DNA from 3 places in the Ensifer sp. ENS03 genome. Region 3 is predicted to be linked to each of the others. Evidence: predicted binding sites of a transcription regulator. Region 3 holds the regulator's gene; each other region holds the start of a gene.
The links. Region 3 encodes LexA, which represses DNA repair genes until DNA is damaged. Its sites were predicted from a motif close to TGTTCNNNNTGTGTTCNG; they were not measured.
Positions count from the first base shown of each region.

Region 1: a site for LexA is predicted at 6,467-6,484, ahead of IB263_RS32905 (DNA polymerase IV). Genes of this name have one in related genera too.
Region 2: a site for LexA is predicted at 2,377-2,394, ahead of IB263_RS01385 (YifB family Mg chelatase-like AAA ATPase). Genes of this name have one in related genera too.

Region 1 is NZ_JACVAV010000018.1:7,405-15,403, reverse strand. It holds gene rnr (ribonuclease R) at 1-272, shown strand, start outside; gene IB263_RS32945 (DUF983 domain-containing protein) at 299-754, shown strand; gene IB263_RS32940 (NUDIX hydrolase) at 751-1,455, shown strand; gene IB263_RS32935 (MFS transporter) at 1,469-2,653, shown strand; gene rpmG (50S ribosomal protein L33) at 2,747-2,914, shown strand; gene IB263_RS32925 (PleD family two-component system response regulator) at 3,494-4,861, opposite strand; gene IB263_RS32920 (response regulator) at 4,879-5,250, opposite strand; gene IB263_RS32915 (DUF3572 domain-containing protein) at 5,407-5,676, shown strand; gene IB263_RS32910 (hypothetical protein) at 5,679-6,320, shown strand; gene IB263_RS32905 (DNA polymerase IV) at 6,488-7,780, shown strand; gene IB263_RS32900 (L,D-transpeptidase family protein) at 7,920-7,999, shown strand, end outside.
Region 2 is NZ_JACVAV010000001.1:256,112-264,110, reverse strand. It holds gene cysK (cysteine synthase A) at 1-685, shown strand, start outside; gene IB263_RS01385 (YifB family Mg chelatase-like AAA ATPase) at 753-2,285, opposite strand; gene gshB (glutathione synthase) at 2,502-3,449, opposite strand; gene IB263_RS01375 (endonuclease) at 3,597-4,586, opposite strand; gene IB263_RS01370 (sn-glycerol-3-phosphate import ATP-binding protein UgpC) at 4,583-5,695, opposite strand; gene ugpE (sn-glycerol-3-phosphate ABC transporter permease UgpE) at 5,762-6,604, opposite strand; gene IB263_RS01360 (ABC transporter permease subunit) at 6,615-7,619, opposite strand; gene IB263_RS01355 (extracellular solute-binding protein) at 7,625-7,999, opposite strand, start outside.
Region 3 is NZ_JACVAV010000007.1:50,922-58,920, reverse strand. It holds gene IB263_RS22470 (deoxyribodipyrimidine photo-lyase) at 1-183, opposite strand, end outside; tRNA gene IB263_RS22465 (tRNA-Asn) at 282-356, opposite strand; gene IB263_RS22460 (hypothetical protein) at 516-809, shown strand; gene IB263_RS22455 (thermonuclease family protein) at 1,021-1,755, shown strand; tRNA gene IB263_RS22450 (tRNA-Cys) at 1,908-1,981, shown strand; gene IB263_RS22445 (hypothetical protein) at 2,182-2,523, shown strand; gene lexA (transcriptional repressor LexA) at 2,612-3,334, opposite strand; gene IB263_RS22435 (hypothetical protein) at 3,571-3,867, opposite strand; gene IB263_RS22430 (hypothetical protein) at 4,206-4,823, shown strand; gene IB263_RS22425 (hypothetical protein) at 4,951-5,544, shown strand; tRNA gene IB263_RS22420 (tRNA-Ala) at 5,698-5,773, opposite strand; gene adhP (alcohol dehydrogenase AdhP) at 6,151-7,176, shown strand; gene IB263_RS22410 (ethanolamine ammonia-lyase) at 7,338-7,999, shown strand, end outside.

The sequences.
Region 1 (7,999 bases), on a different contig from region 3:
CGATATCAACACTTGGACGCGACTACTTCATCTACGATGAGGCGCATCAGGCGCTTTCCGGCGAGAAGACTGGGCTCGGCTATCGCCTGGGCGATCCGGTACGTGTCAAGCTCGTCGAGGCCGTGCCGCTTGCGGGTGCGCTCCGCTTCGAGATGATCAGCGAAGGACGCAAGATGCCGACGGCAACGCGCTCCTTCCACAAGTCCGGTCGCAGGGATCGCACCGGCGCCCGGAAGAAGCCGGGAACACGGCCGCCGCGCGGCCGGCGATAGGGTCCCGATAGGACAGAGGAATGCACATGAAAGCGGCGTCAGGCGAAACACTTCATCTGGGCGGGTCCAAAAGCGACGAGCGCTCCGTTGGTCTTTCGATGAAGCGCGGCTTTCTCGGCCGCTGTCCAGCGTGCGGCAGCGGCAAGCTGTTTCGCAGCTACCTCAAGTCGGTTGAGACGTGCGCGGCCTGCGGCGAGCGCATGGACCACCACCGCGCCGACGACTTCCCGCCCTATATCGTCGTCACGATCGTCGGCCACCTCGTGCTTGCCGGCTACATGGCGACCGACCTCATCCTTCCGCTCAACAGCTGGCAGCATCTCGCCATCTGGGCACCGATCACCGTCATCAGTTCGCTGGCGCTGCTGCAGCCTGTAAAAGGCGCCGTCATCGGCCTGCAATGGGCGCTGAAGATGCATGGCTTCGGCGGACACGAAGATGCGCCTGAGGACGTGTTGCCCCCGAGAGACGAACGGGCATGAGGCCGGCGCGGGAGACGGGCAACGAACCCAAGCCTCCGCGTCCCGCGACCATGCGGCCCCGGGATGCCGCTTCGATCATGCTGCTCGATCGCGTTGGCGGCCGCGTGCGTGTGCTTATGGGGCGGCGCCACAGTGCGCACGCCTTCATGCCGGATCTCTATGTGTTCCCCGGCGGACGCCGCGATACCGGCGATCATCGAATTGGCTTCGGCTCCGATCTCCATCCCTCCGTCCTGCGAACGCTGAAGGTGGCCGGCGCGCGCGGACTGTCGGATGCCCGGGCGCGCGCGCTCGCGCTTGCCGCCCTGCGTGAACTTTACGAGGAAGCCGGCATCGCCATAGGCGCGCCGCTTCCTTCGGCCGAAGCTCCCGTTCCCTTTCTTCCCGATCTTGCAAAGTTGCGCTATATGGCTCGGGCCATCACCCCTCCAGGCAACACGAGGCGGTTCGATACGCGTTTCTTCGCCGTGTTCGCCGACGAGGCCGAAATCGATCCTACGCGGTTCCTGGACAGTCGGGAGCTTCAGGATTTGCAGTGGATCGATGTGAACGTTACTCCGTCGCTACGGATACCTGACATCACCGCGGTCATCCTCGCGGACCTCAGGAACGGACTGGACGCCGATCCTTCGCTGCCCTGCGAACGACCGGTTCCACTCTATACCTCGCGCCATGGGCGCTTCGTGCGCACATTGCTCTAAGGATCCGCGTCAGATGTCACAGCCATCGCCCGGTACGGCTGCACCGGTTGAGGAAATTCACTGGCGGTCGCTGATCGCGGCCGTTGCTGCCATCAGCGCGGTCGGCATCGCCATCGGCCTCGGCCTGCCGCTGCTATCCATCATCATGGAGAAGCGCGGAATTTCCTCGACCCTCATCGGCTTGAATTCCGCCATGGCGGGCCTGGCATCGATGGTGGCTGCCCCCTTCACGACGAAGTTCGCCCACCGGCATGGCGTAGCGCCAACGATGCTATGGGCCGTGCTAATCGCGGCCACCAGCGCGCTCGGCTTCTATTACATCACCAATTTCTGGCTCTGGTTCCCGCTCCGAATCGTTTTCCACGGAGCGATCACCGTCCTCTTCATTCTTTCCGAGTTCTGGATCAACGCGACGGCCCCGCCGAGCAAGCGCGGTTTCGTGCTGGGGATCTACGGCACATTCCTGTCGCTTGGGTTCCTGACCGGCCCGCTGCTGTTTTCGATCCTCGGCAGCGAAGGCCTCCTGCCCTTCCTCGTCGGCGCCGGCGTCATCCTCCTGGCATCCGTGCCGATTTTCCTCGCGCGCGACGAAAGCCCCGTCATCGACGAGAAGCCCGAGCGGCATTTCCTGCGCTACGTCTTCCTCGTGCCCACGGCAACGGCTGCCGTCTTCATATTCGGCGCGGTCGAATCAGGCGGTCTCTCGCTGTTCCTCATCTTCGGGACGCGGTCCGGTTTCAGCGAATCGCAGGCAGCGCTTCTGCTAACGGTCATGGGGGTCGGCAATTTCATCTTCCAGATCCCGGTCGGCATGCTCTCCGACAGGGTCAAAGACCGGCGCACACTGCTCTCGGCGATGACGCTGATCGGTCTTATCGGCGCGCTGTTCCTGCCGCTGTTGGTCGAGAGCTGGTTCCTGATGGCAATTGTGCTGTTGTTCTGGGGCGGCTGTGTCTCCGGCCTCTACACGGTCGGCCTCAGCCACCTGGGCTCACGGCTTCAGGGCGCGGATCTCGCCGCCGCCAACGCGGCCTTCGTGTTTTCCTACGCCGTCGGTACCGTCGCTGGACCGCAGGCGATCGGCGCGGCAATGGACGCCACCGGCAACAACGGTTTTGCCTGGGCGATCGCCGGCTTTTTCGGTCTCTATGTCGCGCTTTCGGTGGTCAGGATCGTTTTGAAACCAAAACGGTCTTGACTTTTCGGCCGCGATTTGTAGTTTCGCGCCAACCTTGCCCGTGGCCCGCAACCGGTTGTCCACGGCTTTCATTGTTACAAAGGCAGGACGACCATGGCAAAAGCCACCACCATCAAGATCAAGCTGCTTTCGACAGCCGACACGGGTTTCTTCTACGTCACGACCAAGAACAGCCGTACGATGACGGAAAAGATGACGAAGACCAAGTACGACCCGGTCGTCAAGAAGCACGTCGAATTCAAGGAAACCAAGATCAAGTAAGATCGCCGGTTTACGGGAATTGAAGGGCGCCGACCGCAAGGTCAGGCGCCCTTTCCTTTTTAGGCCAATGCCCTGAGCATCTCGCATAGGCGCTGAGTGAAACGGGTTCCACGCCAGAGGGAGGAAACGGCTCGCCCGCCCCTGCTATTCCCCCAGAATCAAAACGCCGCCCCGAAGGCGGGACGGCGTGTCGGAAAGGGGGTCGGCTGGCCTCTGACTGCGGCACGAGGATTCCGCGGACGCCAAAAGCCAACCGACCGACCCCACGACCCAGGAGATGCGGCGGACCTGAGCATCATGGGGTAACGAATATCGCAGAAGGCTGGATGCCCCCTCTTTCATGAGCATCACCTGAAAATAAAAAAAAATCAACGAATTCTTAATGCGCGGAGCGGTGCCGCTCGGCGCATGGTTAATTCTGTATCAGACCTGGACAGGCACACTGCATGATCTCTGCTGCCACCCAAACTCCCCGGTAGCAACAGGTGACGCGAGAATACAACTTTGAATGCAGGCCGCAAGAGGCGGGCAAAGATATTCCCTGGGGTGCTTTGAGGCCAGAAACGCAGCAGGCGCGGCTCAGGCGGCGGCTGCCACCACCCGATTTCGGCCTTCGTGCTTGGCCTGATAGAGCGCCGTATCGGCGCGCTTCAGCAGCGCTTCGGCCGTGTCGCTGCCGGGCCTGAGCGTGGCAATCCCCATGGACGCGGTGACCTTCAGGGGGCCGTCCGCCTGCGGGATCGCAAATGGCAGGCTTTCGATGATCGTGCGCAGACGCTCGGCGACACCGGCCGCCATTTCGGCTGACGTATCCGGCATCACCACGATGAACTCTTCACCGCCGAACCGGCAGGCAAGGTCGGCACCCCGCACCGTCGTGCGGATGCGATTGGCGAATTCCCGCAAGACTTCGTCGCCAACGTCATGGCCGTAGGTGTCGTTAACCTGCTTGAAGCGGTCGATATCGGTCATGCAGATGGACAGCGGCCGACCGCGCGCAGCAGCCCGATCCATCAGCAGTTTCAGGTGCGTGTCGAAATAGCGCCGGTTATGCAGCCCGGTGAGGCCGTCGGTGACGGCAAGCTCGATGGTTTGCTGCACGCTCGCCCGCAGCCTGTCATTGCAGTGCTTGCGCCGGATCTGGGTCATCGACCGGGCAATCAGTTCATTGGGATCGACCGGCCGCATCAGATAGTCCGTCACGCCCAGATCGAGCGCGCGGACGACCAACTCATCGCTGCCCTGCTCGGCGATCAGCAGGATAGGGATGAAACGGGTGCGCTCCAGCGAGCGCAACTGCGAGCAGAGCCGCAGCGGATCGTAGTCGTCGAAATTCGCATTGACGATAACGAGGTCGAAATTGTTCTCCGCCGCCTCGAACAATGCCGCCTGCGGATCGGAGATGACCGAGACCTCGGCAATCGGCTTGAGGGCGCGCTGCAGCCGCTCCTGCGACGAGCCGCGGCCATCGACGAGCAGGACGTTGCCGGGCTCGTCAGGCCGGTCCGCCCGGCCAACATCTTCAAGCCCGATCGTCTGCGCCGTCTGGGCCCGCAGGCGCAGCTCGTCGCTGACGTTCTTCAGCCGCACCAGGCTCTTCACCCGCGACATCAGCTGCAGATCGTTGACGGGCTTCGTCAGGAAATCGTCGGCGCCGGCCTTCAGACCTCGCACGCGATCAGAAGGCTGGTCAAGCGCGGTGACCATGACAACCGGGATATGTGCCGTCTTCGGGTTCGCCTTCAGCCGCTCGCAGACTTCGAAACCATCGAGACCGGGCATCATGATATCGAGCAGCACCAGGTCGATGGGCGTCTTTTCGCAGAGCGCCAGGGCGGCATAACCGTCACTGGCCGTCAGCACGTCGAAGTACTCGGCAAGCAACCGGGCTTCGAGCAGCTTCACATTGGCCGGAACGTCATCGACAACAAGAATACGCGCAGTCATATCAATTTTCCCGCCGCTCAGGCATCGCCCAGGTAGGTTTTGATCGTCTCAATGAACTTCGGTACGGAGATCGGCTTGGAGACATAGGCTTCGCACCCGCCTTGGCGGATCCGCTCCTCGTCGCCCTTCATCGCAAAGGCGGTCACGGCGATGACCGGGATGACGTGCAGCTCATCGTCTTCCTTCAACCACTTCGTCACTTCCAGACCGGAAACCTCCGGCAGCTGAATGTCCATGAGAATGAGATCGGGCCGATGCTTGCGCGCGAGCTCGAGCGCCTCCATGCCGTTGCGAGTCTGGATCGTCGCATAGCCGGAGGCCTCAATCAGGTCGCGGAAGAGCTTCATGTTCAGCTCGTTGTCCTCAACAATCATCACCTGTTTGGGCATGTCGATCCCTTGCTGTCCATCGTCACCTTGCAAGTCTCCTCAGGACAATTAACGTGCGGAGCCGACGACTCGACCCATTTCCTCAACGTCAGAGATAGGCCTATTTGGTTGAAAAATAGGTAACTCCGCACGTAAAAACCATACGGGGACAAACCATTGAAGAGCGCCGACGAAATCGCCATCGACATTCTCTCCTGGCTTGCCGGCGAGCCTGAGCTTCTGTCCCGCTTTCTGGCGCTGACCGGCACGGACCCAACGGCGTTGCGCAACGCGATTGCCGAACCCGGCTTCATGGGCGGGCTCGTCGCCTTTCTGATGGACCATGAGCCGACCCTGATGGCATTCTGCACGGCGACCGGTACGGCGCCTGAAGACGTCGTGCGCGCCCATATGGCACTTTCCGGCCACGCAGGCTTCGAGGATTGAGGGTGGCAAACGCGCCGACAGCTCACAGCATCACGCTTGGAAACCGCCCGCTGATCGTCAGCGACATCGATGATGTCGTGCTTGAATTCATCAATCCGTTCAAAGCGTTCCTTGGGAGCTGCGGCCATGTCCTGCTGCCCCGATCGTTTCGCCTGACCGGCAACATCATCACCCACGCGGACGAGCAGCCGGTGACGGAGCCAGAGGTCAAGATCCTGCTCGACACCTTCTACGGCTCGCAGGATCGTTGGCAAACGCCCGCCGCCAAGGTCGTCGAGACCCTGGCCGCATTGTCGGAGGAAGCCGATATCGTCTTTCTGACTGCGATGCCGCCGCAGCACGCCGCCGTTCGTCGCGCTCTTCTTGACCGGCTCGGCCTGCCCTATCCGCTGCTTGCGTCCGAAGAGCCGAAGGGGCCGATCGTCCAAAAACTTCACGGCAGCCGTACCGTCCCCCTCGTCTTCATCGACGACATGCTTCGCAACCTGCGATCGGTGAAGGATCACGCGCCGACCTGCCTGCCGATAAACCTCATGGCCGACTCGGAGTTCAAGGCGCTCGCGCCGAAGCTCGACGCCGACATCCGCGCCGTCGCAGACTGGCCGGAGGCAGCTGCAGCCATTCGCGTGCACTTCCGCGGCTAACCCGGATCGGCTGCCCGTCGGCGCAAATTCAGGCGCCCCGGCGCTGCGCGAACCAAGCCCGGCGATCCTTTTCAACGGCGACAATTGCAATGTGATTTCCAATCTCGCCTCCTTGAGACTCGCTAGAGTAGAGCTTAAGGTCGCAATGTTCAATATTTGTTCCCGATATGCTCGACAGCGCTGCTCACTCTCCAGGCTTCTGCCGCGACTGCCTCAAGGAACAGGCGGCGTCGGTGCGGCGCTGCCTTGCCTGCGGCAGCCCGCGCATTCTGCGGCATGCGGAGCTCTATGACCTGACGCTGGCGCACATCGACTGCGACGCCTTCTATGCCTCGATCGAGAAGCGCGACAACCCGGAGCTTGCGGACAAGCCGGTGATCATCGGCGGCGGCAAGCGCGGCGTGGTCTCCACCGCCTGCTACGTCGCCCGCATTCACGGCGTGCGCTCGGCCATGCCGATGTTCAAGGCGCTGGAAGCCTGCCCCCAGGCCATCGTCATCAAGCCCAATATGGAGAAATACGCCCGCGTCGGCCGCGAGGTGCGCACGCTGATGCAGGAACTGACCCCGCTGGTGCAGCCGCTGTCGATCGACGAAGCCTTCCTCGAACTCAGCGGCACGGAGCGACTGCATCACGATCCGCCGGCACGCACGCTCGCGCGGCTCGCCCGCCGGATCGAGCAGGAAGTCGGCATCACCGTCTCGGTCGGCCTCTCCTATTGCAAGTTTCTCGCCAAGGTGGCGTCCGACCTGCAAAAGCCGCGCGGCTTTTCCGTCATCGGCCAAGCCGAGGCGCTGGAGTTCCTGCGCGAGAAGCCGGTGACCCTGATCTGGGGCGTCGGCAAGGCCTTTGCCGCCACGCTGGAGCGTGACGGCGTGCGCACGATCGGGCAATTGCAGACCATGGAGGAAGGCGACCTGATGCGGCGCTATGGCACCATGGGGCAGCGGCTCTTTCGCCTATCGCGCGGGCTCGACGAAAGAGCGGTCGAAATCGACGGCGAAGCCAAGAGCGTTTCCGCAGAGACGACGTTCAACGACGATATCGCGCGCTATGACGACCTGGTCACGCATCTGCGGCGCCTCAGCGAGCAAGTGGCCCACCGGCTGCGAAAGTCAGAACTCGCCGGCCAGACGGTCGTTCTCAAGCTCAAAACCGCCGACTTCAAGATCCGCACCCGCAACCGGCGCCTGGATAGCCCTACCCGCCTTGCCGACCGCATTTTCCGCATCGGCCTGCAACTTCTCGAAAAAGAGGCGGACGGAACGAAGTATCGGCTGATCGGCATCGGCGTCAGCGATCTCTCCGCCCCGGATCTCGCAGATCCGCCCGATCTCGTCGATCCCGCGGCCACCAGGCGCGCTGCGGCCGAGGACGCGATCAACAAGCTGCGCGACAAATTCGGCAAGGCGAGCGTCGAAACCGGCTACACTTTCGGCACCAGAAAACGCGATCCGTGAGACCGCAAGCGTGCTTGCCCGAGCAGGCACGCTTCGCAAAGCGATCACGCAACCTTGATCGACAGCCCACACAGCAGGATGAATTCCTTAAAGATTGAAGGCTAGGTTTGTTCGCCAAGTCACGTGTTGGGTTGAGTGTATGGTATCGCGTTTCGCTCTCACCGCCAGCGTCGTCGCACTGCTTTGGTCGCCGGCTACCGGCTTTGCAGGCAGTCGCGG
Region 2 (7,999 bases), on a different contig from region 3:
GGCCGCCAAGGGCTACAAGCTGATCCTGACGATGCCGGAGACCATGTCGGTCGAGCGGCGCAAGATGCTGGCGCTGCTCGGCGCCGAGCTGGTGCTGACCGAGGGCGCCAAGGGCATGAAGGGCGCGATCGCCAAGGCGCAGGAACTGGTCGAGACACTGCCGGACGCCATCATCCCACAGCAGTTCGAAAACCCGGCCAACCCGGAAATTCACCGCAAGACGACGGCCGAAGAAATCTGGAACGACACGGACGGCGCTGTCGACATTTTCGTCTCCGGCATCGGCACCGGCGGCACGATTACCGGCGCCGGCCAGGTGCTGAAGGCGCGCAAGCCTTCGATCAAGGTAATCGCCGTCGAGCCGGAGGAATCTCCGGTTCTGTCCGGTGGCAATCCCGGGCCGCACAAGATCCAGGGCATCGGCGCAGGCTTTGCGCCGGCGATCCTCGACACCACGGTCTATGACGAGATCGTCACGGTCAACAGCGCGGAAGCGATCGAGGCCGCCCGCCTTGTCGCCAAGCTCGAAGGCGTGCCGGTCGGCATCTCCGCCGGTGCAGCTCTAACCGCGGCAATCGAGGTCGGCCAGCGCGAGGAAAATGCCGGCAAGACCATCGTCGTCATCATCCCGTCCTTTGCCGAACGCTACCTCTCGACGGTGCTGTTCGATGGCCTGGGCGGCTGATCAGGCTGGGATAACTTCTGATCGGAAAGGGCGCCCACGAGGCGCCCTTTTTTTTCCAGGCACGCCGCTATGCGGCGACGGGCAAGCGTTCCCCGGCGATCCGATAGGAAATCGCCTCGGCGAGATGGATTCGGCCGACCGTCGACGCACCATCGAGGTCCGCAAGCGTGCGCGCCACCTTCAGCACACGATGGTAGCCGCGGGCGGAAAATTTCATCTTTTCGGCGGCGTCCCGGAGAAGCTGCAGGCCGGCCGCATCGGGTGCTGCGATCTTCTCGATCAGCGAGGTCGACGCGCGGGCATTGCTGGTCAGGTCCGCGTGGCCGAGGACGGCAAAGCGGTCGATCTGCATGGCACGGGCGCGAGCGACGCGACGGGCCACAACCGCGCTGCTTTCGGCTGCGGCCGGCTTCAGGAGATCGGCGGCGCTGACGGCCGGCACGTCGATGCGGATATCGATGCGGTCCATCAGCGGACCAGAAATGCGCGCCTGATAGTCGGACATGCAGCGCGGTCCACGGGCGCAGCTGCGGCCGGGTTCGCCGGCCATGCCGCAGCGACAGGGGTTCATGGCCGCGACAAGCTGGATCGCGGCGGGATAGCTGACGCGGTGGTTGGCGCGGGCGATGATGCATTCGGCGGTTTCAAGCGGCTGGCGCAGCGCGTCGAGCACCTGCGGCGAGAATTCCGGAAACTCGTCGAGGAACAGTACGCCGTTGTGCGCAAGCGACGCTTCGCCAGGCTTGGCGCGCAAGCCGCCGCCGACCATGGCGGCCATCGTCGCGGAATGATGCGGCGTGCGGAACGGCCGCCGGTCCGAGAGCTTGCCGCCCGGAAGCTGCCCGGCGATCGAATGGATCATCGACACTTCGAGGAGCTCGGCCGGATTGAGCGGCGGCAGGATCGACGGCAGGCGGGCAGCGAGCATCGACTTGCCCGAGCCGGGCGGGCCGACCATCAGCAGATTGTGGTTGCCGGCGGCCGCCACTTCGAGCGCCCGCTTGGCGCTTTCCTGACCCTTGATATCGGCGAGATCGGGCAGGTTAGATGCGCCTGAGCGGATCGCGGCCTCGGGTCGCGAAAGCACCTGCGTACCGCGGAAATGGTTGGCGATTGCGATCAGGCTGCGGGGCGCCAGAATGTCGATCTCGGCCCCGGCCCAGGCCGCCTCGGGTCCGCTTTCGGCCGGGCAGATCAGCCCCTTGCCGAGCGCATTGGCACCGATCGCGGCGGGAAGCGCGCCGGCAACGGCAGCAATGGTGCCATCGAGATTGAGCTCACCGATCACCACATAAGGCGCCAACGCATCGCCCGGAATGGCGCCGAGGGCTGCCATCAGGCCGAGTGCGATCGCCAGGTCGAAGTGGCTGCCTTCCTTGGGAAGGTCAGCGGGCGCAAGATTGACGGTCACGCGCTTGGCCGGCAGCGCCAGACCTGAAGCATGAAGGGCGGCCTGCACCCGCTCGCGGCTTTCGGCGACGGCCTTGTCCGGCAGGCCGACGATCTGCATGCCGACCTTGCCCGGCGCGACCATCACCTGCACATCCACAGGCAGGCCCTCGATTCCCTGAAATGCGACCGTGCTGACGCGCGCGACCATGCTTGCCCCCTCGCCCAGGCAGCCCAGTTATCGGGCGCCACAACCGCCCAGGGTTGCAGGCAGAAGCCTTGCACGGATCACGCACAAAAACAAGAACAATAACGGAACATTTGAGGAGGCGCGGGTGTGTACCCGGGACGCTTCGGCAAACGGCCGCGGGCGGAAGCCCGCGGCAAGCGCCATCGACCCGAGATGGATCCTAGGCCGAGATCTTGATCAGGCGCGCTTGCGCTCGATCGCATCCCAGAGCAGGCTCGCGACATCGGCGCCGCCGAACTTCTTCACTTCGCGGATGCCGGTCGGCGATGTCACGTTGATCTCGGTCATGTAGTCGCCGATAACGTCGATGCCGACGAAGAGGAAGCCGCGCTCCTTCAGCGCCGGCGCGATGCGGGTGCAGATTTCCTTCTCACGCGCCGTCAGTTCGGTCGGCTCAGGCCGGCCGCCAGCATGCATGTTGGAGCGGGCGTCGTGGTCTGCCGGAACGCGGTTGATGGCGCCGACCGGCTCGCCGTCGACGAGCAGGATGCGCTTGTCGCCCTTGCGCACCGCCGGCAGGTATTCCTGGGCGATGAAGGGCTCGCGGAACATCTGGCCGAACATTTCGAGCAGAGAGGACATGTTGCGGTCGTCGCGGGTCGAGTGGAACACGCCGGCGCCGCCGTTGCCGTAGAGCGGCTTCAGGATGATGTCGCCCATTTCCTGGCGGAAGCTGGAGATCTCAGCGGGGTCGCGGGTGATCAGCGTCTTCGGCATCAGGTCGGCGAATTCGGTGACGAAGATCTTCTCCGGCGAATTGCGCACCCAGGCGGGATCATTGACGACCAGCGTCTTCGGATGCAGGCGTTCCAAAAGGTGCGTCGAGGTAATGTAGGCCATGTCGAAGGGCGGGTCCTGGCGCAGCAGGATGACGTCCATGGTCGAAAGATCCACGCGCTCGGCTTCGCCAAGCGTGAAGTGGTCGCCCTTGACGTCGCGCAGCGTCATCGGCTGCACGCTCGCATAGACCTTGCCGTCGCGCAGCGACAGCTTTTCCGGCGTATAGTGGAAGAGGCGATAGCCGCGCGACTGTGCCTCGAGGCTCATGGCGAAGGTGGAGTCACCCGCAATGTTGATGCCCGACACATGGTCCATCTGGACCCCGACATTGACGATTTTCGCCATCTACCCATTCCCTCATGGATCACGCTTAGCGTGATCGATTTCAAACCGCCGGAGCGAATGAGGACGGGAAAACCGCTGCCCTCTGCCGCACTGGCAAAGCCCTCGACATGTAGAATGCGGGCGGGCCTTAGGCAAGGAGAGGCGAGCCTATTCGAAGCCTTCGATCACGCAGGTGATGAGATCGTGATCCGAAAGCGGCCGGCCGGTTTCGTCAAGCGAAGGAATGATCGTGGTCTCGCCGATCTTCAGCCCGCGCGACAGGAACCAGTCGAGCTTCATCGCCCGCTCTGGCCGGCGGGTGATCAGGCTCGGCCGCGTGGTCATCACGTCGAGCGGCCCACCATGGCGGGTAAAGCCTCTGATGGCGCTCATGGCAAACAGCCCTTCGGCCTCGAAATCGCCGCCGGCATGGTTGCCGGTATTGAGATCGCCACCGATCATCACCGGCAGGCCGGGGAAAGTCTCGTCGAGTGCATCGATCAATTCCTTGACCTGGCGCTCTCGGTAGACGGCAGTCGTCGCACTCTCGAGATGGGTGGAGACGGCGACGAAGGGTCCGGCTTCCGTCTCGATGACGGCGCCGATCGCACAGCGCTCGCCAAGGCGCGGCTGCTCGCCATCGGTGAACCAGAGGCGTTCGCCCCATAGGCGCAACATGAAGGGCCGGGAGAACGGCACCGCAGCCATCAGCGCATTGCCATGGAACCCCTTGGCGTTGAATTCGTCCTCGCAGAATTCGCGCTCCGTATCGGAGCCGAGCCCCATCTCGATGAACTCGATGCCATACGCATAGTGCATGCCGAGTGTTTCGGCGACTTCGGCGGTCGGGTGACGCTGGCCGGTGCGGGCCATGCCGTTGTCCATCTCTGAAAGGAGGACGACCGGCGCGTTTGTCGCGGCGAGATGGGCGGCGCTTTCGGCCGGAAACAGGCAGCGCTCCAGGTTCCAGGCAGCAACGGTGAACGGGAAGGCGAGCGGCGTATCGGAGGCCGGTGTGCCGCCGACCTCGACGCTGTTCATCTCCGGCCGTGCGGCCATGGCTGCGTCATGGGCGGCAATGGTGCGCACGATCTCGGCAAAGCTGGCGCGGGTTTCAAGCGAAGGAACGGCAAGCTGCTCGACGGTCTTGGAGATCACGATGCGGTCTCCAGGCGTGGCGCTGCAACCGGCGCTTCATTGGCAAACGACGTGCCGCGCTCCAGCCGCTTGCCGGTCTCGGTCGAGAAGAAGTGCAGACGGTCGACGGCGATCGTCACTGCAAGATCACCCGAAAGTGGCGTCTCCGGAGACAGCGCGATGGTGAGCGCCTGGCTCTCGATGGTGCCGTGCACGAGCCGCTGCGCGCCCAGTTCCTCGACATAGTCGACCTGGAACAGCATGGCGTCCTCGCCGACGCCGGCGAGCTTGAGATCTTCGGCGCGAAGCCCAACCGTGACCGGGCCTTCGACCGGCGCACGGTCGCCAAGCGCGATCCTGTAGAGACCGATCTGCAGGTTGCCGCCTTCGATCTCACCCTTGATCAGGTTCATCGCCGGCGAGCCGATGAAGCTGGCGACGAAGGTTGAGGCCGGGCGGTGATAGACGTCGAGCGGACGGCCGATCTGTTCGATGCGACCGCCATTCAGCACCACCAGACGGTCGGCAAGGGTCATGGCCTCGAGCTGGTCGTGGGTGACGTAGAGCGAGGTCGTGCCGAGGCGCTTCTGCAGGCGTTTGATCTCGCCGCGCATGGAGACGCGCAGCTTGGCGTCGAGATTGGAGAGCGGCTCGTCGAAGAGGAAGGCCGCCGGCTTGCGCACGATTGCGCGGCCCATGGCGACCCGCTGGCGCTGGCCGCCCGAGAGCGCACGGGGCTTGCGGGTAAGATAGGGCTCGATCTCCAGCATGCGAGCGGCTTCGGCGACGCGGGCGTCGATCTCGGCCTTCGGCGTCTTGCGGTTCTTCAGGCCGTAAGCGAGGTTTTCGTAGACGGTCATGTGCGGATAGAGCGCGTAGTTCTGGAAGACCATGGCGATGTCGCGCTCGGCCGGATCGACCTCGTTGATGACGCGTGAGCCGATCGTCACCGTGCCCTTCGAAATCGTCTCCAGCCCCGCGACCATGCGCAGAAGCGTGGACTTGCCGCAGCCGGACGGGCCGACCAGCACGATGAATTCGCCGTCCTCGATATCGATCGAGACGGATTTCACCGCCTCGACATTGCCGTGATAGATCTTCGAGACCTCGGCGATGGTAATGGCCGCCATGGCTGCCTCCGTAAGATTGATGTCGTTTCAGGAGCGGGCGGGACTTTTGTCCCGCCACGACCCCGTTTACTTGTCGCTTTCCGTCAGGCCCTTGATGAACCAGCGCTGGAAGATCACGACGATCATGACCGGCGGCAGCATGGCGAGAATCGCCAGCGCAAAGGCCTCGTTATAGTCGGGGATGTTCGAGCCGACCCAGACGAGCAGGATCTGCTTAATGCCGCGCACCAGGGTGAAGAAGCCTTCGTCGGTGGTCATCAGTGTGGGCCAGAGATACTGGTTCCAGCCGTAGACGAACATGATGATGAAGATCGCCGCCATCATCGTGCGCGAGAGCGGCACCAGCACGTCGATGAAGAACTTGAAGGGTCCGGCGCCGTCGATGCGCGCGGCCTCCAGCAACTCGTCCGGCACCGACTTGAAGAACTGCCGGAAGTAGAAGGTGCCCGTCGCCGAGGCGAGAAGCGGCACGATCAGGCCGGTATAGGTGTTGGTCAGCTTCAGCGTGTTCATCACTTCATAGGAAGGAAGGATGCGCACTTCGAGTGGCAGAAGCAGGGTGGTGAAGATCACCCAGAAGAAGAAGGTCGCGAGCGGAAAGCGGAAATAGACGAGCGCATAGGCCGCCAGCATCGACAGCACGATCTTGCCGACGGCGAAACCCAGGCCGAGGATCATCGAGTTCAGCATCATGTTGAAGCCGGTGATCTTGCCGGTGAAGCCGCCCTCGCGCGTCAGTACCGTCTGGTAGGTCTCGACGAAATGGCCGCCCCAGCTGAGGCTGAGACCGTTGCGGTGAATGTCGGCCGCCTCGTGCGTCGAGGTCATGAAGGCGACGACGACGGGCGCCACCATGATGAAGACGCCAAAGAGCAGGATGATGTGGTCGAAAATCTTGGTGCGATACATCGGCCCCACCTCAGTTGTAATGCACGCGCCGCTCGATGAAGCGGAACTGGAAGATGGTGAGCACGAAGACGATCAGCATCAGGATCACTGACTGGGCCGAGGAGCCGCCGAGATCGTTGCCGCGGAAACCGTCCATGTAGACCTTGTAGACAAGGGTGATCGGGTTGTTGGCAGCCTTGTCCTTCACCATCACGTCGATGACGCCGAAGGTGTCGAACAGCGCATAGGTGACGTTAATGATCAGAAGGAAGAAGGCGGTCGGCGCGAGCAGCGGCAGGATCACCGTCCAGAAACGGCGGAACCCGGAGCGGCAGTCGATCGCCGCAGCTTCCCGCACCGAGACCGGAATGCCCTGGAGCCCTGAGAGGAAGAAGATGAAATTGTAGGGGATCTGTTTCCAGACCGAGACGACCACCATGGAAAAGGCGGTGTCGAAGTAGTTCAGACCAACCTTGATGTCCCAGCCGAACCAGCGCGCAAGCTCGACGATCGGGCCGATATGCTGGTCGAAGAACATCATGCCGATGAGGCCTGCGACCGGCGGGGCAATGGCATAGACCCAGATCAGCAGCGTCTTATAGGCGGCGTTGCCGCGGATGACGCCATCGGCCTTGACGGCAAGCAGCAGCCCGATCGACAGCGCAAAGAAGGTGACCAACGCCGTGAAAACGGCGGTGAAACGGGCAATGCCGAGATATTCGCCTGATTTCAGCACGTCGGTATAATTGGTCATCCCGACGAAGGTCGAGCCGAAACCGAAGGGGTCTTCAAGATAGAACGACGACTGGATCGCCTGAACCGACGGCCAGTAGAAGAAGATGAAGATGATCGCGAGCTGCGGCGCGAGGAAGAGGTATGGCAGGAACGGCGAGGAGAACTGCACGCGCTTTGCAGCGCTTTCGCCTCCGCTATTCGACTGGCCACCGAAAATCCGGAAGGCGCCGAAGCGACGCCCCCCGGTCTTTGTTCCGGTCCCTCCCCGCGCTGCGGGGAGGAGATCTGTCGCGGTCGACATCGAGATCAGCCGGCCGTCTTGGCGAAACGGGCGAGCAGCTCGTTGCCTTCCTTCTCGATCGTGTCGAACGCGTCCTTGACGGTTGTTTCGCCCGAGAAGATGCGGCCGTATTCGCGTTCCATGATTTCGCGGATCTGCGGGTAGAAGCCGAGGCGGTAGCCCTTCGACCAGTCGCCGGCCGGCAGCATCAGCTGCTTGATGCCGACTTCGGCAACCGGCTTTTCCTTGTAGTAACCATCCTTCTGGGCAAGCTCGTAGGCTGCCTTGGTGATGGCCACATAGCCGGTGGCCTTGTGGTAGAAGTACTGGATCTCAGGCGAGGTCAGGAACTGGAAGAAGTCGGCAACGCACTTGTTTTCTTCATCCGTCTTGCCGGACAT
Region 3 (7,999 bases):
CGAATGGTGCAGCCACCACGCCTGCGCCGCCCCGAGCGGACCGTTGCCGCTGTCGGCGGGTTCGCGAATATAGAGGGGAATGACGGCTGCCTCGCCGGCGGCAGCCGAGAGGGCGCGATTGTCGGCCACGCGGAGATCCTTGCGGAACCAGACGATGATGGGCGGCGCCGCGGCCTTTGTCATGAAGAACCATCGGGAGGTTGGGGATTGATCACCTGGAGAACATAGGTGCAAAATGAAAAAGAGCCATTCGCATCGCTGCAAATGGCTCTTTTAGAAAGTGGCTCCCCGGGCCGGATTCGAACCGGCGACCTGTCGATTAACAGTCGAATGCTCTACCGCTGAGCTACCAGGGATCATCCGCGCCGCTGTTGTGCTGTGCGCTTCAGAAGTGAGGCTGCTAATACGCATGCTTTTCTGATTTGCCAAGCGCTTTTTTCAAAAAAAATGACAAGTTCCGTTGCGAGGCTGTGGAGAAGTCCCCAATTGTGGGAAAACACGCCGGATAGGGAATGATGAATAAAAACAGGAAGCAGACGCATTTCGGCATTGATCCGCAAACACGACAGATCGTGCTGGGCAAATGGCGTATCGCGCTGCCCGACTCACCGCTGCTGCGCATCCTGCTGGGTTCGCTGCTGGTGTTCTGCGGTTTTCTCGGTTTCTTGCCCGTGCTGGGCTTCTGGATGATACCGTTGGGCCTGATCGTGCTTTCCCACGACATTCCCTCGGTTCGCCGCCGCCGTCGTCGTCTGGCCGTCTGGTGGGCGCGCTGGCGCGGGAAGGCCAACTCGTCGAACGGCTCCTGAGGCGGACGCCGATTTAACGATCTTGTTGTCGAGGGCAGGGCGGTCGGCAGTTTTGGCCGTCCCGTAGCAATTCCGAATCTCTCAACAAGGGCCGTGGCCGCGCAGGCGAATGACCGGTTCCTCGCGGTCTTCCGCTCTGTTGGGGTGCCCTCGAAAACTTTTCGGCAACCCATCAAACGCATAATGCGGTCTCGAATCAGGATGGGGACCGATGGCCAAAGCCACTACGAAACGTCGACGCCGCAGTTCGGGCCGAAGCACCAGCAAACAGGGCGGCATGGCGCCGTGGTATCTGGCCGCAGCGCTCACCCTTGGCGGCGTCATGGTCTACGACCATCGCGCCGAGTTGCGGCACTGGCCGGTGGTTTCGGATGTCATGGCCTTTGCATCGCGATCGGAAACGAAGCCGAAGCCTCAGCGCGCGGTTCCTGAAGCGCAGGAGCGCGTTGCGCAGCAGGCGGATAGGCACAAACCAAATCCGAAGCCCAACCCGGCGACGAAGGTTGTCCTGGCCGCCCCGGTGCCGTCGGTGAATGTCGGCGTCACGCCGCCAACCCCTCTCGTGCGGCCGAATGAAGAGGTGAAGACGGCATCCATCCGTACCGATCAGTTCTATTTTTGCGGCATTCGCAACGACAACTGCGTGATCGATGGCGCGACCTTCGTCTTCCATGGCGAGACGATCCGCGTCGCCGATGTCGATGCACCGCGAATCCGCCAGGCAAGCTGCGACAAGGAGCGTTCGCGCGGCTTCTACGCCAAGCAGCGCCTGCGCGAATTGCTGAATGCTGGCGACTTCAGGCTGATCTCGGCGGGAGGGCGATCAGATGCCAAGGCCGGCGAGAAACTGCGCCTGGTCACACGCGGTGACCAATCTCTTGGACGTGTACTCGTTTCCGAGGGGCTCGTGCGGCCGTGGGAAGGGCGCCCGACGCCCTGGTGCTGAGATCAGCTGGGAGACGATCGGCGGACATCGTCGATCGTTCTGTGGAAAGTATCCGTCCTGCAATTCGACGGCGCGTTTTTCAGAAAATGCCTCTTGCGGTTTTTCTGCAATCATTCTAAATCCGCGCCAACGCTTGGTTATCCGAGCTGTGAGGCCTCGTGGCGGAGTGGTGACGCAGAGGACTGCAAATCCTTGTACCCCGGTTCAATTCCGGGCGAGGCCTCCAATAATCTCACCTCGTTAAATTTGGTTTGGCGTTCTGCCTTAGGGCAGCGCGGTAAAATTCGCGACCCCACGTCCGCGCAAGCCACGTCTCCTATGCCTCCGTCGGATCTTATCGCTTCGGTGAATTCGGTAGAGGGGGAACGATGACTCCGCTGAGATCAACCGCATCGGTAGCGTCCGTCAACATTAAGAACGGAGGCAATGGCATCAATGAAAAAGAGACTGATCCTGACGGCGTTGGCGTGTTTTGCGGCGACCGCTATGGAGGCGCGCGCGGACGACCTGGTTTTCCAGCTGAAGAACAACACCGGCGCGGTACTGACGAATTTCTATACGTCGCCGGTCGGCGTCAATGAATGGGAAGACGATGTTTTCGGTCGGCAGGTCCTGAACCCCGGCGAGAGCATGGAGATCACCATATCCGACGGGCGGGACGTCTGCAAATACGACATGCGATTCGAATTCGAGGAAGGCTCGGCCCTCGATACGACCGAGGACACGCAGGATCTCTGCGAACTCGGCGAATACACGATCCACGAATAAGCGATCTGGATTTCAGGTCGCCTTAAATGGAAAGAGCCTCGCCACTTTCTGTGGCGAGGCTCTTTTGATTCGGCGTTCTGCCTGGAATTCAATGGTAGCGGCGGATCAGCCCGACGAGCTTGCCCTGGATCTTCACGCGATCCGGTCCGAAAATGCGCGTCTCGTAGGCGGGGTTGGCCGCTTCGAGTGCAATCGACGCGCCCTTGCGACGGAAGCGCTTCAGCGTCGCTTCCTCGTCGTCCACGAGCGCCACGATGATGTCGCCGGGATTGGCCGAGTTGCCGTTGCGGATGATCACCGTGTCGCCATCGAAGATGCCGGCCTCGATCATCGAATCGCCCTTTACTTCGAGGGCGTAATGCTCGCCGCTGCCGATCATGTCGAGCGGAACGGTAATGTCATGGGTGTTGTTCTGGATCGCCGAGATCGGCACGCCGGCAGCGATGCGCCCCATCACCGGGACGGAAACAGACGTGCTTTCGGCGACCGGCGCCGGCTTCGGCGTGGCAGGAGCGGCGGCCGGCGGCTTTCCGAGGCTGCCCTCGATCACGCTCGGCGAGAAGCCTCTGCGCGGCTGTTGCTGGCCGGCGGCGTAGGCTTCCGGAAGCTTGATGACTTCGAGCGCGCGCGCCCGGTTCGGCAACCGGCGAATGAACCCGCGCTCTTCGAGCGCCGTGATCAAACGGTGAATGCCGGACTTCGACGCCAGGTCGAGCGCGTCCTTCATTTCATCGAAAGACGGCGGTACGCCCGACTCCTTCATGCGTTCGTGGATGAACAGAAGCAATTCCTGTTGCTTGCGGGTCAGCATGGCACGTCGCTCCAGAGGCGTGAAACAAATCAAGAACAGACACTATCTGTTCCATATGTGTTCCGCAAGTGCCTAAAATTCCGTGAATTCAGGCAATTGGCTGCTTCTGTGGGGGGCGATTGGTCACTTTTGCGGGAGCGGGGCGGTTTTCGGCGACGGTTGCGTCCCAAAACAGCGCCGGGCAGGCCGGTCGCGCGCGTGATTCGAACGAATCGCGGCTCTCTTCGCGGAGAGACTTAAGTCGCTTGCGAGGCCGAGCAGGCGTCTTCGAACTCCTTCACCGTTTCGGCGCTGTTGTCTTCCGGAAGCACTGCGTCGGCCGCATCGGTCGCAACGGGCGTATCGCCGTCATAAACGAAGGACTGGATGTAGAACGCGAGCGCGCCCTTCCAAACATTGCGTCCATCGATCTGATGGCACGGCACGGCCCGTTCGAAATCGGTCTGGAGTTCATCCACCGTCGCGGCACTGAGCTTGACGTCAGGCATATTGGGCGATGCGACTATCGAAGCGAGAAGCAGGGCGGCAAGCACGGTGATCGTCCACTTGATGAAGGGGTGGGACTACGGGGTGGTAAACGATGTGAACCGCGCTTTCGTTCCGAAGTCCAGCAAGCATGGCGATCACTCTGCCTTGTTCAACAGCTCTTTGCCCGCAGGCTGTGGCTGATTTGCGCCAGCCGCTCCATCTCAACCTCGTCTCGGCCGTTCTTTATGGACCGGCGCGGAGAATGCATCGGAGCTGCCAGCTTTCGCATCGGGCCTGGGGCGCGCAAAAATCCCTGCGGGGAAGGGCCTTCACCGTCTCGACAGGCCTCTAAAAAAAGATAACTTTGCGTGGAAAGTGGGGTGGTTGCATGCATAGATTGTCGTTGGTGGTGCTCGGCCTGTTGCTCACGGCTGGAGCGGCGTCTGCTGAAGAAGGGCGTTCGAATATCTGGAAACGGATCAACGCCTGGACGGTGGGATCCGATCCTTCCCTGGGAGGCTCGTGTTACGCGGCGACGAGCTATGACGCCGGCGCTATCCTTCGTATCGGCTTTTATCCGCGGGGATCGACGAACCTGGCGTTTCTTTCGATCGGCAATGCCGAATGGAAATCCATCGAGCCGCAGCGGGAATACGATGTTGCCTTGCAGCTCGACCGTGGTCGTCAGTGGCCGGCCGTTGCGTTCGGTGTTGATCTGACCGGAGCCAAGGCCCTTGTCGTCAACTTTTCCAACACCGACTTCTTTACCGAATTCGTTCGCAAAAACACCTTGGCGCTGGCCTTCGAGGGGCGCGTCGTCGCGAGCCTCAGCCTGCGTGATTCGATGAAGGCGGTAAGCGAGATGTTCAAGTGCCAGGAGGCGGTGAGCGCCTTGATCCCGAATGGCGGTCAGGGAGCGGCGAACGATCCCTTTGCGGGCGCCGGTGGCAATGCGCCGAACAACGATCCCTTTGCCGGCGGCGGCCAGACCAAGTCGTCGAAAGATCCTTTCGCCATGTGATGGGCGCGTCCGCTTGCCGCAGAGAGGTGAATATTCCTAAAATATTGCCTGGGATCGGCTAGGCACCCTCGACAGTGACGGGGGGACCTATCAAAATGCGGGCAAACGGGGGTTTTGCATGCGTAGATTGCTGGTCGGATTGGTAAGCTGTCTGATCGCCGCGGGATCGGCCGCGGCTGAGGAGTCCGAAATCATCAAGTGGAAGGATGTCGACGGCTGGACCGTTGCATCCGACACCTCGATGGAGGGCTCCTGCTTCATCTCGTCGGTATTCGACGGCGGGGTCACCTTGCGCCTTGGGTTCTATCCCAAGGGCTCCGAGTCGCCGCTCTATATGAGCTTCGCCAGCGACGACTGGAGGTCGCTCGAGGTCGGCAAAGAGTACGACCTGACCTTCCGCTTCGACAAGACCGATCCCTGGAGCGCCTCGGCGACCGCCGCCGGTGATGCGAGCGGAAAGTTTCTGTTCGTGAACGTCACCGACGCCGAGTTCCTGACGGGCTTCGTGCGCAAGCGGGCCTTGGCCATCGCGTTTGAAGATCGCGTCATCGCAAATCTCAGCCTGCGCGGCACCGGCCCGGCGGCCGACGAGCTGATGAAATGCCAGCGGGCGGTCGACGAGATCATCGCCGACGAGGGCCGCAAGTCCAAGGAGAAGAAAGCCGACCCGTTCAGTGCACCGAGCGAGAAGCGATCGGCGCGGGATCCGTTCAGCCTCTGAAAACAGGTGGCCACGGGATCGGGCAGCGTTTCGCGAAGGCCGGACGGTGGCTTAGCATGGTGGTGTCCCCAGAGAGACTCGAACTGGCGATCTGCTGATGACAAATCAGCCGCTGTTCCGATACCTCGGCAACCGGGCACCTTCTGATCGTTTTGGTGGAGCCGAAGGGAGTCGAACCCTCGACCTCCGCAGTGCGATTGCGGCGCTCTCCCAACTGAGCTACGGCCCCGTAGCATTCAGTCAACACGACCGGCGCCGATCCTGTCAATACGCGCGCCAGCGCGCCCGCTCGAACGCCGTTGCACGATATGCGTTGTTCGATCCGGCCGGGCGCCGAAGGCGGTCGGTCTCTGAACCGCTTCTGCACTCCACCCATTGTCGAACTCTGCCGGCGGGTTTACGCTGCAACCTGACGATGGCGCTACGTGAACCACGTTGAAGTGTTGGCGGTATACGCCAAGCAGGAAATGACGTCCGGGCACTGGCTGTGAGCGCCATGATGCTCGAGCCAATTACACGATTTTCGTATGTGAGATAGGCCCCTGCCGGCCCACTGTTCCCATAAGAAACCTCTCCGTGGCCCGGCGATTGGAGGAGGATTGGCAAATGGCTCAGGCGATGAAGGCAGCCGTCGTTCGGCAATTCGGCGCGCCCCTGACGATCGAAGAAGTGGCGGTGCCCACGCCGCAGCCGGGACAGATCCTCGTGAAGTACGAAGCAACGGGCGTTTGCCATACCGATCTCCATGCTGCAAATGGCGACTGGCCGGTGAAGCCCAGCCCACCGTTCATTCCCGGGCACGAGGGGGTCGGCTATGTCTCGGCGGTCGGCGCCGGTGTCAAAAGAGTGAAAGAGGGCGACAGGGTCGGCGTTCCCTGGCTTCACAGCGCCTGCGGCTACTGTCCGCATTGCCGCACCGGTTGGGAGACGTTGTGTGCGGCCCAGTCGAACACGGGATACTCGGTCAACGGGACGTTCGCCGAATATGGCCTGGCGGATCCTGATTTCGTCGGCAGCCTGCCCAATGGGCTGGAGTTCGGTCCTGCCGCGCCGGTTCTGTGTGCCGGGGTCACCGTTTACAAGGGGTTGAAGGAAACGGAAGTCCGTCCCGGTGAATGGGTTGCCATCTCCGGCATCGGGGGGCTTGGCCACATGGCCGTGCAGTACGCAAAGGCGATGGGCATGCATGTCGTCGCGGCGGACATCTTCGACGACAAGCTGGCACTTGCAAAGCAATTGGGCGCCGACCTGACAGTCAACGGCAAGGCCAAGGATGCGGTCGAGCAGGTGATCAAGGCCACCGGCGGCGTGCATGGAGCGCTTGTGACTGCAGTCTCGCCCGCTGCGATGGAACAGGCGTTCGGTTTCCTGCGTTCGCGCGGCACCATGGCGCTCGTCGGCCTGCCCCCAGGTATGATCTCGGTGCCGGTCTTTGAGACTGTTCTTAAGCGCATCACCGTGCGTGGATCGATCGTCGGCACCCGCCAGGACCTGGAAGAGTCGCTCCAGTTCGCCGCTGAAGGCAAAGTCGCGCCGCATTTCTCGTGGGATAGTCTCGAGAATATCAACGAGATCTTCCGCCGCATGGAAGCCGGGAAGATCGACGGTCGCATCGTGATGAGCCTGCAGTAATCGACTTTGACAGGCCCGGCTGGTCGAGGCTCGCCGGGTCCGTGTCGATGCCCAAGCGACACGTGTCGAGCATTTACTCTTATGCGCCTTCCTTAGATCGCCGGTCACCAGAGGGCCGTCGGGCGAGATGCCGATAGACCTTTTGCAGAAAGGAAATGGCAATGAGCAAAGGCATGTTCTCAGACCAGCATGCACTGTCCAGGCGCGATCTCCTGCTGGTGGCGGGAACTGCGGCGGCCACGCTAACAGCCTACAGTCATGCTGCCCGTGCCGCGCCAGGCCCAAGCAACCTCGTGATCAACGACGTGAAGCGGGATGAGGACGTCTTTGCCTATATCAGCAGGATCAAGGGCGGCTTTGACGAGACGACCTATCGGCAGGTTCTGGGATGCGCGAATGCGTTCAAGGAAGGAGACCAGACGATCGCCGTGGCTGCGGAAAATGATACGTCCCGAACGAACGCCCGAGCCCTCCTGGCAAGAACGAAAATCACAGACCTCGATCAGCACCCGCTGTTTGAGGACGATCTGCAACGACTGATTTGGCAGACCACCGACAGGGCTCAACAAGAAAAGCTGAAAGACTGGACGATGGGCCAGCTGAAGGAGTTTCTTCTGACCAAATCGGAAGATGAGATCAAAGGCGTCATGTATGGCCTGACCAGCGATACCATCGGCTGCGTGCCGAAGCTGATGAGCAATGAAGAGTTGATCACCGTCAGCCAGAAGATTTTCAATGTCATGCCCGGCACCAAGTTGGGCGCCAAGGGATACATGGGCGCACGTATCCAGCCGAATTCGCCGACCGACCACCCCGACGACAT